3 regions of the Bacillus sp. SSR7 genome follow, and region 2 is predicted to be linked to each of the others. Evidence: riboswitches for the same ligand, from Rfam matches in the RefSeq annotation. Region 2 holds a riboswitch; each other region holds the start of a gene.
What was found. A riboswitch is a leader RNA that binds a small molecule or an ion and turns the genes downstream of it on or off. The one in region 2 is predicted to bind S-adenosylmethionine.
Positions count from the first base shown of each region.

Region 1: it holds a riboswitch for S-adenosylmethionine, as region 2 does, so the genes downstream of both, mmuP (S-methylmethionine permease) here and AC0NJG_RS25675 (peptide ABC transporter substrate-binding protein) in region 2, are expected to answer to the same signal.
Region 3: it holds a riboswitch for S-adenosylmethionine, as region 2 does, so the genes downstream of both, metI (cystathionine gamma-synthase/O-acetylhomoserine thiolyase) here and AC0NJG_RS25675 (peptide ABC transporter substrate-binding protein) in region 2, are expected to answer to the same signal.

Region 1 covers NZ_JBVVXV010000016.1:77,585-83,368, reverse strand. Annotated here, with positions in the region: gene AC0NJG_RS23045 (hypothetical protein) at 224-358, shown strand; gene AC0NJG_RS23040 (SHOCT domain-containing protein) at 768-1,232, shown strand; SAM riboswitch class I at 2,004-2,111, shown strand; gene mmuP (S-methylmethionine permease) at 2,195-3,604, shown strand; gene mmuM (homocysteine S-methyltransferase) at 3,579-4,556, shown strand; gene AC0NJG_RS23025 (PucR family transcriptional regulator) at 5,303-5,784, opposite strand, start outside.
Region 2 covers NZ_JBVVXV010000020.1:35,747-41,530, reverse strand. Annotated here, with positions in the region: gene pnuC (nicotinamide riboside transporter PnuC) at 1-434, opposite strand, end outside; gene proC (pyrroline-5-carboxylate reductase) at 736-1,539, shown strand; gene AC0NJG_RS25680 (aldo/keto reductase) at 1,541-2,374, shown strand; SAM riboswitch class I at 2,526-2,630, shown strand; gene AC0NJG_RS25675 (peptide ABC transporter substrate-binding protein) at 2,763-4,403, shown strand; gene AC0NJG_RS25670 (peptide ABC transporter substrate-binding protein) at 4,791-5,784, shown strand, end outside.
Region 3 covers NZ_JBVVXV010000002.1:245,466-251,249, forward strand. Annotated here, with positions in the region: gene metC (cystathionine beta-lyase) at 1-713, opposite strand, end outside; gene metI (cystathionine gamma-synthase/O-acetylhomoserine thiolyase) at 710-1,822, opposite strand; SAM riboswitch class I at 1,917-2,026, opposite strand; SAM riboswitch class I at 2,230-2,339, shown strand; gene AC0NJG_RS05270 (bifunctional homocysteine S-methyltransferase/methylenetetrahydrofolate reductase) at 2,410-4,242, shown strand; gene metH (methionine synthase) at 4,242-5,784, shown strand, end outside.

The sequences.
Region 1 (5,784 bases), on a different contig from region 2:
AGAAAAATAAGGAGTCACTCATGTATTTTAATGGATTCAAATTACTTTATGTTTTTAAGGATTAAATGAGCAGGTCCTTTTAAAAATAAGGGAAAGATGATTTAGGGCGCTTCACCTGAATATAAATAAATTGCACATTTTCTTAAAAGCAAACTATTGAATTATATCAATAATTAGATTAAATAATATAATGTATTAATCTTAGCAGAAGGGAGGAATAACCATGCAATTAGTTTGTTTTAAAGTAGTAAGTGGACAATACTTCTTAGTTGTAGAGGGTATCGAGATCCCTGTCCCAATTCCAGCGTTTGCTGCAGCTCTATTAATTGGTTTAGGAGTAATCCCGCTTTGTTCTTAATATAAAGAACTCCAAACAGCCCTACCTTTCAATTGATAAGCCCTCAAGTGTAAGAATGCTTGAGGGTTTTTATAATAAAGAAAAGACACCCAAAGGTGCCTTCCTCCGACTTGAACCACTTTAATTTTAATGATATGTATTGGACGCCAATTCAATTATTATTTTACTATGTCAAGTAATATTGTACATTGAGAAATTTGGTATACCTCTTTATTTAAACGTAAAAAGCCCTAGAAGGTCTGGGACTTTTTAACAGAATGAAAATGATTCAAAAAATGGACTTTTATAACGTAACATACGACTGTTTCATAAATGTATCGTAAAAGTGAACAAAATCTATATTTTGTAAATAAAGATTCAGAGTTATAATATTTGAGTAATACATTATGTAATTATAGGGGTGGAGAGCTTGGATAGAACATTTGAGTTTAAAGGGGCAGGGAAAACAGTAGTAAGAATAGAGGATAACTTCATTCGACTGAAGCGAAGAGGAGCCTTGAATTTTTTAAATCATGGATTAGACGGTGAAAAAACCATTGATATTAACAATATGACTGGTATTCAAATTAAAAAAGCCAATTTTCTCACAAATGGTTACATACAATTTATTTTTATGGGTAGTCAAGAGAGTAAAAAAGGGGTTATGGCTGCAGCAGCAGATGAAAACACAGTTATGTTTACAAAAAAAGAAGAAAAAATGGCTGTAGAAATTAAAGAGTATATTGAGAGTATTTTAGCTAATAAAAGCAAACCTCAAGTTTCTGCATCAGTAAGTGGGGCAGATGAAATATTGAAGTATAAAGAGTTGTTAGATCAAGGAGTTATTACTGAAGAAGAGTTTCAAGCGAAGAAAAAGCAATTATTAGGAATTTAAAAAAGCACTCATATGAGTGCTTTTTTTATTTTAAACCGAATTGAGATTTATTTTGCAATTTACCTTCTTAGAACATGAAGTTCGCATTAGCACCAAATCCTTTTTCTACATTCCATTTATACATAATGGTATGAAGTTGTTCGCTAGCTTGCCCAGTCTAAGATAAAACTTCCCCGTCGCTACCAATGATAGTTTTAACTTCGTCGTAACTCATTCCATTTTTGATTTAATTGAACTTAGTTTTGCTAATTCCAGGTTTATTTTTCGGAGCTTCTTCTTTCTTAGGCCCCTCTTTTTTGGGTTCTTCTTTTTTAGGCTCTTCTTTAGTAGCTGGCGCTTGTGTTTCTTGTTTAAGGGTACGGCCGCATACCCATTAACTTAAGAAAAGTAAACATCCCCAAAACAAAAATATGAGCTCATTTCTCGAAATAATTAATTGTAGAGAAAGAAAATTGTCATTTAGGGGGTACTTCAAAACCTTAGCTTGATGGCGATGGGGTCTCGTCACACATCTCTAAGTTGCGGTGATCCCCATAGCCAAAGAAGTAAGAAGATATTTAGAAGCGCATCAAATTTTGAGGAAGTGCTTGTGAACTGTATCATAAATAAATGAGGTTTTGTATGTTCAATTTTTAAATAATACCCAAGAAGGAGTGGATTGCAGTTATAGTAATACTCCTTTTTTTGTATTTCTATAATAGATGATTTTTTTAAAAAAACAGAATTGTCTTGACAGTTATTGAATGGATTGATAAGGTTATAAAAAAATATTTCTTATCCAGAGAGGTGGAGGGACTGGCCTTATGAAACCTCAGCAACAGGTCTGCTTAAGTAGACACTGTGCTAATTCCAGCGGGTGATAATCCTGATAGATGAGAGCTTCCGTTTTTATTTGTCAGTAGCGCCCTCTTTTTTAGAGTGCGTTTTTGTTTTTTCTGGATAGTAACTAAAGGAGAGTAGAAATGGAGAACAAAAATGGGCAAGAATTTCAAAGGAAAATGCAAGCACGTCATTTAGTCATGCTATCACTTGGTGGGGTGATTGGAACGGGCTTATTCTTAAGTTCGGGTTACACTATTCAACAAGCTGGCCCATTTGGAACAATTCTATCCTATTTGGTTGGTGCACTAGTGGTTTATCTAGTTATGCTATGTTTAGGAGAACTTTCCGTACATATGCCCGAAACGGGCGCATTTCATAGTTATGCAGTTAAATACATTGGACCGGGTACAGGGTATACAGTAGCCTGGTTGTATTGGTTAACTTGGACTGTTGCTTTAGGTTCTGAATTTACAGCCGCAGGATTACTTATGAAGCGATGGTTTCCATCGATTAATGTTTGGGTATGGAGTGCTCTTTTTGCCATTTTGATCTTTGTATTAAATGTTCTGACTGTTAAATTTTTTGCCGAATCCGAATTTTGGTTTTCATCGATAAAGGTTATAGCTATTGTGATTTTTATTGTTTTAGGAGTAGCGGCAATGCTAGGGTTTCTTCCGATGGCTCATTCAAAAGCAGCACCATTCTTTTCTAATTTTACAAGTGGAGGTTTATTTCCTCATGGTGCTACGGCCATTATGATGACCATGCTTGCGGTTAATTTTGCTTTTTCGGGAACAGAATTAATAGGCATTGCAGCTGGAGAAACAGCGAACCCGGAAAAAATGATACCGAAGGCCATTCGAACTACTCTGTGGAGATTGATCATCTTTTTTGTAGGAACGATTGTTGTTTTATCTGCGTTATTGCCTATTTCCGATGCGGGGGTATTAGAGAGCCCTTTTGTTGCAGTTCTAGAACGAATTGGGGTGCCATATTCAGCTGACATAATGAATTTCGTTATCTTAACAGCCATTTTATCTGCGGCAAACTCAGGCCTTTACGCCTCTTCTAGAATGCTTTGGTCGCTTGCTAATAAGAACATGATATCCCCCATTTTTGGAAAAATGACGAAGCAAGGTGTTCCAATCAACGCCGTCATTTTCAGCATGGTGGGTGGAGCTTTGGCTTTGCTCTCAAGTATTGTGGCACCAGATACTGTCTATATCGTACTTGTTTCCATTTCCGGTCTAGCAGTAGTCGTAGTTTGGATGAGTATTAGTGCTTCCCAGTTCCTATTTCGCAGACAATTTTTGAAAGAAGGAAATTCTGAAAAGGACTTGATTTATCGCACACCACTATATCCATTAGTACCAATTGCTTCTTTTATCCTTTGTCTGGCATCGTGTATTGGAATTGCATTCGATCCAACACAGAGGATTGCCTTATATTGCGGCATACCGTTTATTTTGTTTTGCTATGGAAGTTATTATCTAACAAAAAATCTAAAAAAGAGGGGCGTAGATTATGTCGAACAAAATCAACCCAATTGATGATATTTTATCCCAACATTCCATTATGATTCTTGACGGAGCATTAGCTACAGAATTGGAGGCACATGGATGTAATTTGGACGATCCCCTTTGGTCGGCACGTGTGTTACTAGAAAATCCAGAACTAATTTATCAGGTTCATTTAGATTATTTTATTGCTGGAGCGGACTGTGCCATAACAGCAAGCTATCAAGCTACTATTAGTGGTTTTTCCACGCGTGGAATACAAGAACAGGAAGCTTTGAAATTAATTAAGAAAACGGTGTTACTTGCAAGAAGGGCAAGAGATGATTTTTGGAAGGAAAATAAGCAAACGAATAGGCCTAAACCATTGGTTGTTGCATCAGTTGGGCCGTACGGGGCTTACCTTGCAGATGGTTCAGAGTATGTAGGCAACTATGGTGTGACAGATAAAACATTAGCAGACTTTCACCGTTCGAGAATGTCCGCGTTAATTGAAGCAGGTGCAGATCTATTGGCATTTGAAACGATCCCTTCCCTGCAAGAAGCAAGAGTATTAGATACATTATTGCGTGAGTTTCCAGAAACATATGCGTGGCTTACCTTTTCGCTAAAAAATGAGAAAGAGATTAGTGAAGGTATGAAACTCGTGGAGTGTGCACGAGCTTTTGAGAAAAGTGAACAAATTGTAGCAATAGGCATCAATTGTGCGCCAGTAAACGTTGTGACTGGTGCAATCCAAGAGTTGAGGGCAAACACCAAAAAACCGATTATTGTTTATCCAAACTCTGGTGAAACTTATAATCCAGAAACAAAAACATGGCATGATTATGAACAATGTAACGCGTTGGATATTCAATCTGAAGAATGGTACCAAGCAGGTGCACGTTTAATAGGTGGATGCTGCAGAACGACACCTTATCACATTGAGGGGATATCGAACAAGTGGCGTTCTTCCGAGTTTTTCTATTCGAACGAAGCAAAGCAGTAATGTAATGATTGATAATCTATTTTTGTGTGTATTTTCATGATTTAGCTTGTTAAGGAATCTACAGTTTCATCTAGTGGCACAAAATGTTTTTTCAGAGACACAAATGTGGATGGTAGCCTCGGAAATCCTCTGGACTTTTGGGTACCTTAGGTATGGAAAGGAATCAGGGAAAATAAAAACCGCTGGTTTAATAGATATGGTAGATAACATGCTGAATCTTTTAATGAAGATGTAGTTGATCCAATTGAAGGTGAAGGGGACCATTTATTTATTTATTTAAAAAATAGTTCAATAATTATATGAAAAGTTGTAGTAGTTAATATGGTCATATTGTTGTAAAAAAGGGTAGATGTAAACAGGTATGCTCTCCTGTTCATCTATCCTTTCCTTTTTACCTTATAAAATGTGTGACATTATATTCAATCGTATAAATATAGGATTTCATTACTATTTCCTGGATTTTTAATAAAACGATAGGGTTTATTTGGTATGCGTATTATTAAGAGTATGCTTCTATTTTAGGAATGCTTTACCTCACAAAATGAAAGTACACTTTGTTTCCATTCTTAAGTTGATAGATGTCTGGTGCCCCACTGTAAGAACGTAATTGTATTGTAGAAAAATAAAATAGAAGGATTACTTACCTTTAGTAAATATGAGAACTTTATATTTTTATTATTTACGATTATGCAATATCAGACCTCAGATATTAAAATTTATTTACGAGCTTTTAATTTATATAAATATCATACATGGATTAATGGTTTTATTCTAAATGCAATTCTTAATTGTAAAGTTTCGTTTGGATCTTTTATGTTTCGTCCAAGTATTTCTTCACATTTCTCTAAACGATAAATAACGGTATTACGATGTAAAAATAAACGTTTAGCAGTTTCGGATATTGCACAATGAGTTTCTAAATAAACAGATAACGTGTGCAATAGTACAGCATAATCTTTTTCATTTTCATTTGCAAGTGAATGTAGTGTGCTCTCATAGAACTTTTTTAATTGTTCTTGTGGAATCATACGTAAAATCGCTGAGATTTCTTTTGCTTGATAGATCTCAATAAATTCTTTACTCCCTGATATTTCACCGTAGTAAAATGCATCTGTTGCTTCTTTAAATGAATGAGATATATGTAACAATTGTTCGCTAGAATTAGCAATTCCAAAAGATATGCTTTTTTGAAAATATGTATAGATTTTCACCTGTATGTTTTTTAATA
Region 2 (5,784 bases):
ACAGCATTTAAAGCATCTAAATATGGACTTGTTGATTCTAAGTAATGGACTTGATAATAACCCCAACCAATCCATGCAGCTAAAATAAAGACTATATAGAAAATCCAACCTTTCAAATCTAAACGAACTGTTGCTTTTACCTCTTCTTCACCACTGCGTGCAATCCAATAATACCAACCATATACATTAAAGATAAATTGAAAGCCTGCCAATACTGCCATTGCATATAAACCTTGTGTAATGAAAATATATATAAATACCGCGACCGTAATCATGCCAAACAAAAAATTAGATACCTTTTCCCTCGCTAATAACCAAACATTAATAATCCCCATAACCGATGCAAAAATTTCAATATAACTCGATTGAATATAAAATCCAACCAATACGCAAATAATACTAGAAACGACTAAAAAAAGCGGACTTCTAATCATGATCATCTCTCCCCAGATGTATAATAAAGTGAAACTTTAATCAGCCCTCACCAATCGGGCTTTTATGGGCAGCCCGCCCCCCACCTAACTTCTTTGCTTTCGCTGAATTTTGAGGTGGGGGTCTTACTGCACATTAAAGCGGGATAAATTCCCTATCACCAGTATAAGTAATAGCCTTTACCATGAATTCCCTCCTTTTTATTATCCATTCTACCTACAGGAAGCCTTTTCTTTTTACAAAATTCTCTTAAAAATGGTATCGTTTTTTATAACATATCTCCACTAGAAAGGAATAAAGGATATGCTAACTAAACATCGAATTCTATTTATTGGTGCTGGTCGTATGGCAGAAGCCATATTTTCCGGGTTACTGAAAACAAGCAAAGAATACATCGAAGAAATTATCGTTTCTAACCGAAGCAACGTAGAAAAACTGGAACAATTACAAACGCGATATAATGTGTCTACTACAACAGATTGGAAGCAGCATGTTACATCTGTTGATACGATTGTTTTAGCAATGCCGCCTTCTGCACATGAAGGTTTATTAGCGGAATTATCTCCGTTACTATCGAATCAACTTGTCGTAACGGTAGCCGCTGGCATTGGCCCATCTTATTTAGAAGAAAGACTTCCCGAGGGGACACCTGTTGCTTGGATTATGCCAAATACAGCTGCTGAAATCGGAAAGTCTATCTCCTTATATACAATGGGACAATCGGTAACCGAGATGCATCAGGAAACCTTGCAACTGCTTTTAAGAGGTATTGGTACTTCGCAACTTTGTACTGAGGAAGAAGTTCATCAGCTTACTGCAGTTACGGGAAGTGCACCAGCTTTCCTTTATTACTTTGCTGAAAGCTTAATTGAAGCAACAAAAAGTTATGGAGTTGATGAAGCAACCGCAAAACACCTTGTCATTCAAATGATTTCCGGCTCTGCTTCTATGCTTGAACAAACGCAAGATCCAGCTAACCTCCGCGAACAAGTAACAACACCCGGTGGTTCCACAGCTGAAGGTCTCAAAGCTTTATATGAATATAATTTTTCAGAGGCAATTCAAAAAGCAGTAGAAGCAACAAACAAAAAAGCTAGGGGGAAATAATATGAATTTAACAAGTTTAAAAGACTATACAACATTACATAACGGTGTAAAAATGCCTTGGTTCGGTTTAGGTGTTTTTAAAGTAGAAGATGGTTCAGAAGTAATTGAATCTGTAAAAGCAGCAATTAAAAATGGCTATCGCAGCATTGATACTGCAGCAATTTATCAAAACGAAGAAGGCGTTGGACAAGCGATCCGTGAATCAGGTATTTCACGTGAAGAATTATTTATTACATCAAAAGTATGGAATAGCGATCAAGGGTATGAAACAACACTTCAAGCATTCGAAACTACATTAGAGAAATTAGGTTTAGAGTATTTAGATTTATATTTAGTACATTGGCCTGTAAAAGGAAAATATACTGAATCATGGAAAGCGTTAGAAAAGCTTTATAAAGATGGCCGTGTTCGTGCAATTGGCGTGAGTAATTTCCACATCCACCACTTACAAGACGTATTTGAAATTGCTGAAATTAAGCCAATGGTCAACCAAGTGGAATACCACCCACGTTTAGCACAAGAAGAGCTACACGCTTTCTGCAAAGAACATAACATCCAGCTTGAAGCTTGGTCACCATTAATGCAAGGCCAACTACTAGACAATCCAACATTACAAGACATTGCAACAAAATATAATAAATCAACTGCACAAATTATTTTACGATGGGATCTACAAAACGAAGTTGTAACAATCCCTAAATCTATTAAAGAACATCGCATTATTGAAAATGCAAACATCTTCGACTTTGAATTAAGTGCTGATGATATGAAAGCAATTCAAGCTTTAAATGAAGATCGTCGCGTTGGTCCAGATCCAGATAACTTTAACTTCTAATAGAAAAACCACTGCCATATGCAGTGGTTTTTCGTTAAAGAAAACTGAAAATTTAAACTATATTTCATTCGGTTGACACTTCATTATTCAAGGTGTAAGATTTTGAATTATCAAAGAAACACAAAAATTAATAAAGTTTATTCGTTTACTCATTGTATCAAGAGAGGTGGAGGGACTGGCCCTTTGAAACCTCGGCAACAGGTTCATTTTGAATACTGTGCCACTTCCTGCAAGCTTTGTGCTTGAAAGATAGAATGAGGGACTTCGTTTATATACGGGTGCATAACTTGTACGTAAAAATCCCTCTTTCTCAATATGAAAAGAGGGATTTTTTATTTTTCATTTCCCTCATCATCATCCAAACTTAATTATTTAGGAGGAAAATCAAATGAAAAAGAAGTTTGTACCCGGTATTGCATCAGTTGTAGGAGTAAGTATTTTATTAACTGGTTGCGGTAGTTATAAAAACGAAGCAAGCGGAGCAAATGCAAAGGACGAGGCACCTAGTAAACAGGTTTTAAACTTATCTTCACCTACTGAAATACGAACAATGGATACGGCTCGTGCTACAGACACTGATTCTGGCCAAGTAATGAGAAACGTATTTGAAGGCTTGTATAATCTTGGTGAAGGTAACAAACCTGTCCCTGGTGTTGCAAAATCTCATGAAGTAAGTGGCGATAAAACGAAATACACATTCCACCTGCGAGATTCAAAATGGTCAAACGGCACGCCTGTTACAGCGAAAGATTTTGTCTTCGCTTGGCAAAGAGCTGTCGATCCAGCAACAGCCTCTGAATATGCATTTCTATTCTTTGATATTAAAAACGCAACAAAAATTAACAACAAAGAACTTCCAGCCGACCAACTTGGTGTAAAAGCAATTGATGACCATACGTTTGAGGTAGAATTAGAACGCCCTGTTCCATATTTTATTAGCTTAACAGCGTTCCCAACATTCCTACCAATTAACGAGGAATTCTTCAAAGCACAAGGTGATAAGTACGCTTTAGAAGATAATACAATCTTGTACAACGGCGCTTTTACACTAAGCGATTGGAAGCATGAACAAAGCTTTAAATTTAAGAAAAACCCTACCTATTGGGATAAAGATACTGTCAAACTAGAAGAAATCAATTTTAACGTCGTAAAAGAAAAATCAACAGAAGTAAACCTATTCGAATCAAAACAATTAGACCGCATAAAATTAACATCTGATTTCGTTGATAAATATAAAAAAGATGCGAACTTTAAAGAACGCCCGAACGTAGGCGTACAATTTTTACGTATGAATCAACAAAACAAAATACTTCAAAACGTGTCTGCACGCCAAGCAATCGATCAAACAATTGATCGAAAATCCTTTGTAAATACGTTATTAAACGATGGATCTACACCAACTTTTGGTCTCGTTCCAAAAAACTTTGCAAAAGGAGCTGATGGAAAGGACTTCCGTACTATAAACGGAGATTTAACCAAAGTTGATACAAAATCTGCACAAGAGTTATGGAAAAAAGCTAAACAAGAGCTTGGTTCTGAAAAAATCACATTAGAATTATTAACAAGTGATGCTGACCTTGATAAGAAAACTGGTGAGTTCTTAAAAGGACAGCTAGAAAAGAATTTAGATGGATTAACAGTAAATGTGAAACCACAACCACGTAAACAACAAGTTTCACTTTTATTAAAAGGTGACTATGAAATCGGTATTGACGGCTGGAGCCCTGACTTTGCTGACCCAATTACATTCCTTGAATTGTTTACAACGAATAACCCTTACAACTTAGATCATTACTCTAATAAGGAATTCGATGAAACAATTGAAAAAGTGAAAACGACTTTAGCTGGTGATGAAAAAGCTCGCTGGGAAGCATTACTAGCATCTGAAAAAATATTATTTAAAGACTCTGTTATCGCTCCCCTTTACCAAAAAGGCGAATCTTATTTAGAACGTTCTTATGTGAAAGGAATTGTGCAAGTAGACTTTGCAGGTCAATTAAACTTCAAATGGGCACAAATTGAAAAATAAAAGGCAACCTGAATTGAAGTTTTTCTCCCCATACCAATTGTTTTATTGGAAAAATGTATTAAAAGCGGATTTCTCAATAGGAGAAAATCCGCTTTTTTAATATATTATTTTTAAAAAATAATACTCCGATTTTTATTATTGACATATAGTTCTTCCCAGTGTTAATATTCTAAATAATCAAAGAAACTAAATATTTCACCATCAAACTATAACGTCTACTACGTTGAAACATATAACGATAGATGATAGTTGAACATGTATACATATATAGAACACCTGATTACCTACATGTACATATTTATAATGGGTTTTCTCTTCTTCTATAGATACACTTCAAGACATGGACATTATGACGTTACGAACAACACATTTAGGGAGGAACGAACAATGAAGAAAAAAGTTGTACCTGTTGTTGCATCTGTTTTAGGGGCAAGTCTATTACTAACTGCTTGCGGGGGAAATAAAGATAACGCAAGCGGAGCGAAGGCAAATGATAAAGCACCTGATAAACAGGCAATTAACTTATCATTTGCTTCAGAAATTCCAACAATGGATGTTGCAAAAGCAACGGATGGGGAATCCATGAACGTAATGCGTAATGTTTTTGAAGGGTTATATGCAATGGGAGAAGATAATAAACCGATTCCTGGTGTCGCTGAGTCGGTTGACGTTAGTCCCGATAAAACGAAATATACATTCCATCTGCGTGATTCAAAATGGTCAAACGGTACTCCTGTTACAGCAAAAGACTTTGTCTTCGCTTGGCAACGTGCCGTAAACCCGGATACAGCAGCTGAATATGCATTCTTATTCTTCGATATAAAGAATGCGAAACAAATAAACCAAAAACAATTGCCGATTGATCAACTAGGGGTCAAAGCTGTTGATGACAAAACATTAGAAGTACAACTAGATCGTCCTGTTCCTTACTTCTTAAGCTTAACGACATTCTCAACATTCTTGCCAATTAATGAAGAGTACTTAAAGTCTCAAGGCGATAAATACGGTTTAGAAACAAATCATTTAATTTATAACGGTGCTTTCACATTAGATAACTGGAAACATGAGCAAAGCTTCCAATTAAAGAAAAACCCTAACTACTGGGATGCTAAAACGGTAAAATTAGAAGAAATCAACTTCAATGTCGTTAAAGATAAGTCTACAGAAGTTAACTTATATGATTCAGGACAAATTGATCGCGTTGCTTTAACTGCAGAATTTGTTGATAAATATAAGGGCGATCCAAACTTCAAAGAACGCGCTGAAGTTGGTATTCAATTTTTACGACTCAATCAAAAAAATGAAACATTAAAAAATCAACATGCACGCCTTGCTATTAACGGCGCAATGAATAAAAAAGCTTACGTAGAAACAATTTTAA
Region 3 (5,784 bases), on a different contig from region 2:
GAACAATCTTGCGGGCCTAGAATAGCGCCGAATGAATTTTGTAAAAAGCCAAGTTTTTGAGCGAGATCGGCATCTTTTACAACTGCTAATCCGGCAGTAACATCACTATGACCGGCAATGAATTTTGTGGCACTATGAAGAATGACATCAGCGCCAAGGTCAAGTGGTTTCTGGAATAGTGGTGTCAAAAATGTATTATCAACAAAAGTAAGGGCGCCAATAGATTTTGCAAGTTTAGAAACAGCACGAATATCTGTCACTTTTAAAAGTGGATTGGAAGGTGTTTCTACATAAAAGAGTTTTGTATTTGGCTTAATGTTTTGCTTTATTTCTTCTAAATTGGTCATATCAACAAATGTATGTGAAACACCGTAACGGGAGAGAACTTCAGTTATCATTCGATAAGTCCCTCCGTATACGTCTTCTGAAATGAGTACGTGATCACCTTGTGAAAGGAGGAGGAATGCAGTAGAAATCGCTGCAATTCCTGATGCGAAGGCAAATCCTTTTGTTCCGCCTTCTAATAAAGCAATGATGTCTTCAAGAGCTTCACGAGTTGGATTGCCTGACCTGCTATAGTCATATTTCCCGAACGTATCTACATCAAATTGGTGAAATGTTGATGTGTTATAGATGGGAACGTTAACAGCTCCTGTTTGCGAGTCATGTTTATATTGGTTGTGCAGTAAGAGTGTATCTATAGAATAATTCATATTCTTACACCTTCTTTTACAAGTTTAACGGCTTGCTGTAAGTCTTGAATTAAATCGTTACTATTTTCAATGCCAACGGAAAATCGAAGAAGACGATTACATACACCGTTTGCTGTTCTAATTTCTTCTGGAATATCAGCGTGTGTTTGCGTTGCTGGATATGTCATTAAACTTTCAACACCACCGAGACTTTCAGCAAATGTAATTAAGGATAAAGATTGTAAGAATGGATTAATCCATGTTTCATCTTTCAGACGAAATGAGATCATGCCGCCTCTTCCAGGATAAAATACATCTGTCACCCCGTCCTCATCATTTAAATAAGCAACAACTGCTTTTGCATTTTCTTCATGTTGTCTCATGCGAAGCGCTAGCGTTTTCATACCACGAATCAATAGCCATGAGTCAAATGGACTTAAGACCGCACCAGAGGCATTGTGATAATGAGCGATTTCCTCACAAAGTTCCTTTCCTTTTGCAACGACAAGTCCGCTTAGTACATCGTTATGACCACCTAAATATTTCGTTGCGCTATGAAGTACGATATCGGCACCTTCTGTTAATGGCTGTTGTATATAAGGCGTGTAGAATGTGTTGTCTACAATAAGAAGTAGTCCGTGTCTTTTCGCTACAGTTGCGACAGCGGCAATATCGGTAACTTGCATTAATGGATTAGTTGGGGTTTCTATGAAAATAGCCTTCGTTTTCGTTGTGATGGCTTGCTCAATTTGTTTAATAGATTGTGTATTTACGTATCTACATCGAACATTCCACTTTTTTTCGTGCTCAGAAAATAATCGATAAGTGCCACCGTATAAATCTTCGGAAACAATAAGTTCGTCCCCAGAGCGGAATAGGGAAAGAACAAGAAGAACGGCTGCCATCCCTGAACTACAGGCATAACCTTGTTCGCCGCATTCTAAGTCTGCGATTGCCTGTTCTAATAGGCCGCGCGTTGGATTTCCAGTTCGTGAATAATCAAATCCAGTAGATTTACCAATTCCTTCGTGACGATAAGCAGTTGAAAAATAAACAGGTGGATTAACAGTTCCTGTTGTAGTTTCACTCCGGTTTCCGATTTGCGCTAGTTTTGTTTCGATAGTTGACATGTGAAAATTCCTCCTTTTTAAATTGAACCATTAATTGAATATAAAATAAAAAAAGCCTTCTAAGAAGAAGGCTTTCGGTTTGAATAGAGTCTTCTTCTCATCTGTCAAATCTTTCACAATTTGCTGGAATTAGCACCTTATTAACAAATGTTAATGGTTGCTGAGGCGTCATAGGGCCAGTCCCTCTACCTCTCTAGATAAGAATGTTCGTATGAAATTTTATTATGGTTTTAACTTTACAACAAAAGATAATTGAATTGCAACTTTATTTTAAATAATTTTTATTTTTCCGCAAGTGTCATTGACTTTTGTATTTGTGCGTGCTAAATTTATAAAAAAATTAACAAACATTGTTAAAAGGGGAACGCATTTCCTTTTAGCTACATAAATAAAATAATAAAGACAAACTCTTATTGAGAGCGGTGGAGGGAAAGGCCCTGTGAAACCCGGCAACCTTCAAACGAAATGTTTGAAACGGTGCTAATACCTGCAAAACGAATGTTTTGCATAATAAGAGGAGGATCGATTATGTCCCCCTCTTCAAAGTGAAGAGGGGGTTTTTATATTGATAGAAATGAGGGAGATTTGTGAAATTGCTAGATTTATTATCAAAAGGAATTGTAATAGGTGATGGTGCGGTTGGGACGTTATTACATTCACATGGTTTGCAAAGTAGTTTTGAAGAATTGAATATATCTGATCCAGATTTAATTATATCGATTCATAAGCAATATGTAGCGGCTGGGGCAGATGTGATTCAAACAAATACGTACGGAGCAAATGAAGCGAAATTACGTATGTATGGATTAGAAAATCAAGTTACTAAAATTAATAGAGCGGCAGTAAAACTGGCGAAAGCATCTGTTACAGACAGAAATGCAATTTTAGGCACAATTGGTGGTATGAAACATATCGGGGCGGTTACGACAACTGATATGGAGCGAGAATTTATGTTACTGGAACAGGCAAGTGCATTATTAGAAGAACAGGTTGATGGACTGCTATTAGAGACTTTTTATGATGAGTTTGAATTACTTCATGCTGTTCAGGTGTTACGAAAAGAAACGAATATTCCAATTGTAGCGCAATTGGCGTTACATGAGGCGGGTACGACTCAAAATGGAAATGATGTAAATGAAATATTAAAACAGCTTTTAGATTACGGTGCAAATGTTGTTGGATTGAACTGCCAACTAGGGCCACTTCATATGACGGAAGCTTTTAAAATGATATCGATTCCGAAAAATGGTTACTTGTCAGCATATCCAAATGCAGGTCTCCCAAATTATGTGGAGGGACGCTACGTATATGAGGGAAGTCCAGCTTATTTCGAAGCGATGACACCGAAATTTATTGAGCAAGGTATTCGGTTATTGGGTGGTTGCTGTGGCACGACTCCAGAACATATTGAAAGTATGAAACGTGCTACTTTAAATGTTACGCCTGTAATAGAAAAGGATACGGTTCAAAGACCAAAAGTAGTTCATACACATGAGAAACGTTCAAAAGCTCATGTCACTTTAGCAGAGAAAGCAAAAAAACAAACGACAGTCGTAGTGGAATTAGATCCACCAAAAACGTTAGATACGCAGCGATTTTTTGAAGGCGCAAGAGCATTGAAAAGAGCTGGAGCAGATGCTATTACACTAGCAGATAATTCATTAGCATCGCCTCGTATCTCGAATATGGCAATGGGAGCATTATTAACGAAGCATGATATTCCGGTATTGACGCACTTAACATGTAGAGACCATAACGTCATCGGACTACAATCTCACTTACTAGGTCTATCAGCATTAGGTATGGAAGAAGTGTTAGCTTTAACTGGAGATCCAGCGCGTGTTGGTGATTTTCCAGGTGCCACTTCTGTATATGATTTATCCTCTATTGAGCTCATTAAAATGATTAAAGAAATGAATGATGGGCGCTCTATTTTAGGGAAATCCATTGGACCGGCAACAAGGTTTTCTGTGGGCGGTGCATTTAACCCGCATGTAAGACATTTAAAAGCAGCGGTTAAGCGAATGGAACGGAAAATAGATGCTGGAGCGGAATACTTCTTAACGCAGCCAATTTACGATATCGCGTTAATTGAAGAAGTGTATGAGGCGACAAAGCATTTGGAACAGCCTATTTTTATTGGGATTATGCCATTAATAAGTAAACGGAATGCAGATTTCCTTCATTTTGAGGTGCCAGGCATTACGCTGCCTGACGTAGTAAGGGAGAGAATGGATGGGCATGAAACGAAAGAGGCAGCAATTGAGGAAGGAGTTCGCATTTCACAAGAACTAATTGATGCGGCGATGAAATATTTTAACGGCATTTATCTTATTACACCATTTCTAAAATATGAAATTACAGAACATCTTGTTAAATATGTGAGAGAAAAGCAAGAAGTGAAAGAAGGTATTAATTGATGAAATGTATAGAAGAAAAATTACAAAATAACATCTTAATATTAGATGGTGCAATGGGAACGATGATCCAGCAAGAGGACTTAACTGCGGAAGATTTCGGAGGAGAGGAGTACGAAGGTTGTAATGAGTATTTAGTAGAAACAAGACCAGATGTTATTTTAAAGATTCATAAAGCTTATATTGAAGCTGGAGCGGATATTATTGAAACAAATACATTTGGGGCGACAAATATTGTACTAAGTGATTATGAGTTATCTCATTTAGACGAGGAGCTAAATGAGAAGGCAGCGCGTTTAGCGAAGCAAGCAGTCGAAGAAAGCGGGAAGGAAGTATATGTTGCGGGAGCAATGGGACCGACAACGAAAGCGATTAGTGTTACTGGTGGTGTGACGTTTGAAGAATTAATTGAAGCTTATACCCGGCAGGCAAGAGGATTGTTGAAAGGAGGAGTGGATGTATTACTCGTTGAGACGAGTCAAGATATGCGTAACGTGAAGGCTGCTTATATTGGAATTCAAGCGGCTTTTGATGAACTAAATACAATTGTACCTATCATGATTTCGGGAACGATTGAACCAATGGGAACGACCTTAGCTGGGCAAACAATTGAGGCTTTTTACTTATCGGTAGAACATATGAAGCCATTATCTGTTGGATTAAACTGTGCGACTGGCCCGGAGTTTATGAGAGACCATATTCGTTCTCTATCTGATTTATCGGAATGTTACATTTCTTGTTATCCAAATGCAGGTCTTCCTGATGAAGATGGACATTATCATGAATCTCCATCTTCTCTCGCCGAAAAGGTGAAGCGATTTGCTGAAGAAGGATGGGTTAATATTATCGGTGGTTGTTGTGGTACAACACCAGAACATATAAAAGCAATGAAATCCGCATTAACGTCTCTTAAACCTCGTGAACAGCAAGAGAGAGTGGGACATGGGGTTAGTGGATTAGAGGCACTGCAATATGATGACTCTATGAGACCGTTATTTGTTGGTGAAAGAACAAATGTTATTGGATCACGTAAATTTAAACGATTAGTAGCAGAAGGGAAATTTGAAGAGGCTGCTGAAATCGCTAGAGCGCAAGTGAAGAAAAATGCTCATATTATTGATATTTGTATGGCAGACCCGGACCGCGATGAAACAGAAGATATGGAAAACTTCTTGGCAGAAGTTACGAAAGTGTTAAAAGTACCGATTATGATTGACTCAACAGATGAACATGTGATGGAGCGAGCTCTTACTTATATTCAAGGAAAAGCTGTTATTAATTCAATTAATTTAGAAGATGGAGAAGAGCGATTTAAAAAAGTGACACCGCTTCTTCGGAAATATGGTGCTGCAATTGTAGTTGGAACAATCGATGAAGATGGAATGGCAGTAAGTGCGGAAAGAAAACTAGAAATTGCGAAAAGAAGTTATGAGTTATTGACGACGAAATATGGTATACGCCCGTCAGATATTATTTTTGATGCACTTGTATTTCCTGTAGGGACAGGTGATGAAGAGTATATTGGCTCGGCGGCTGCGACGATAG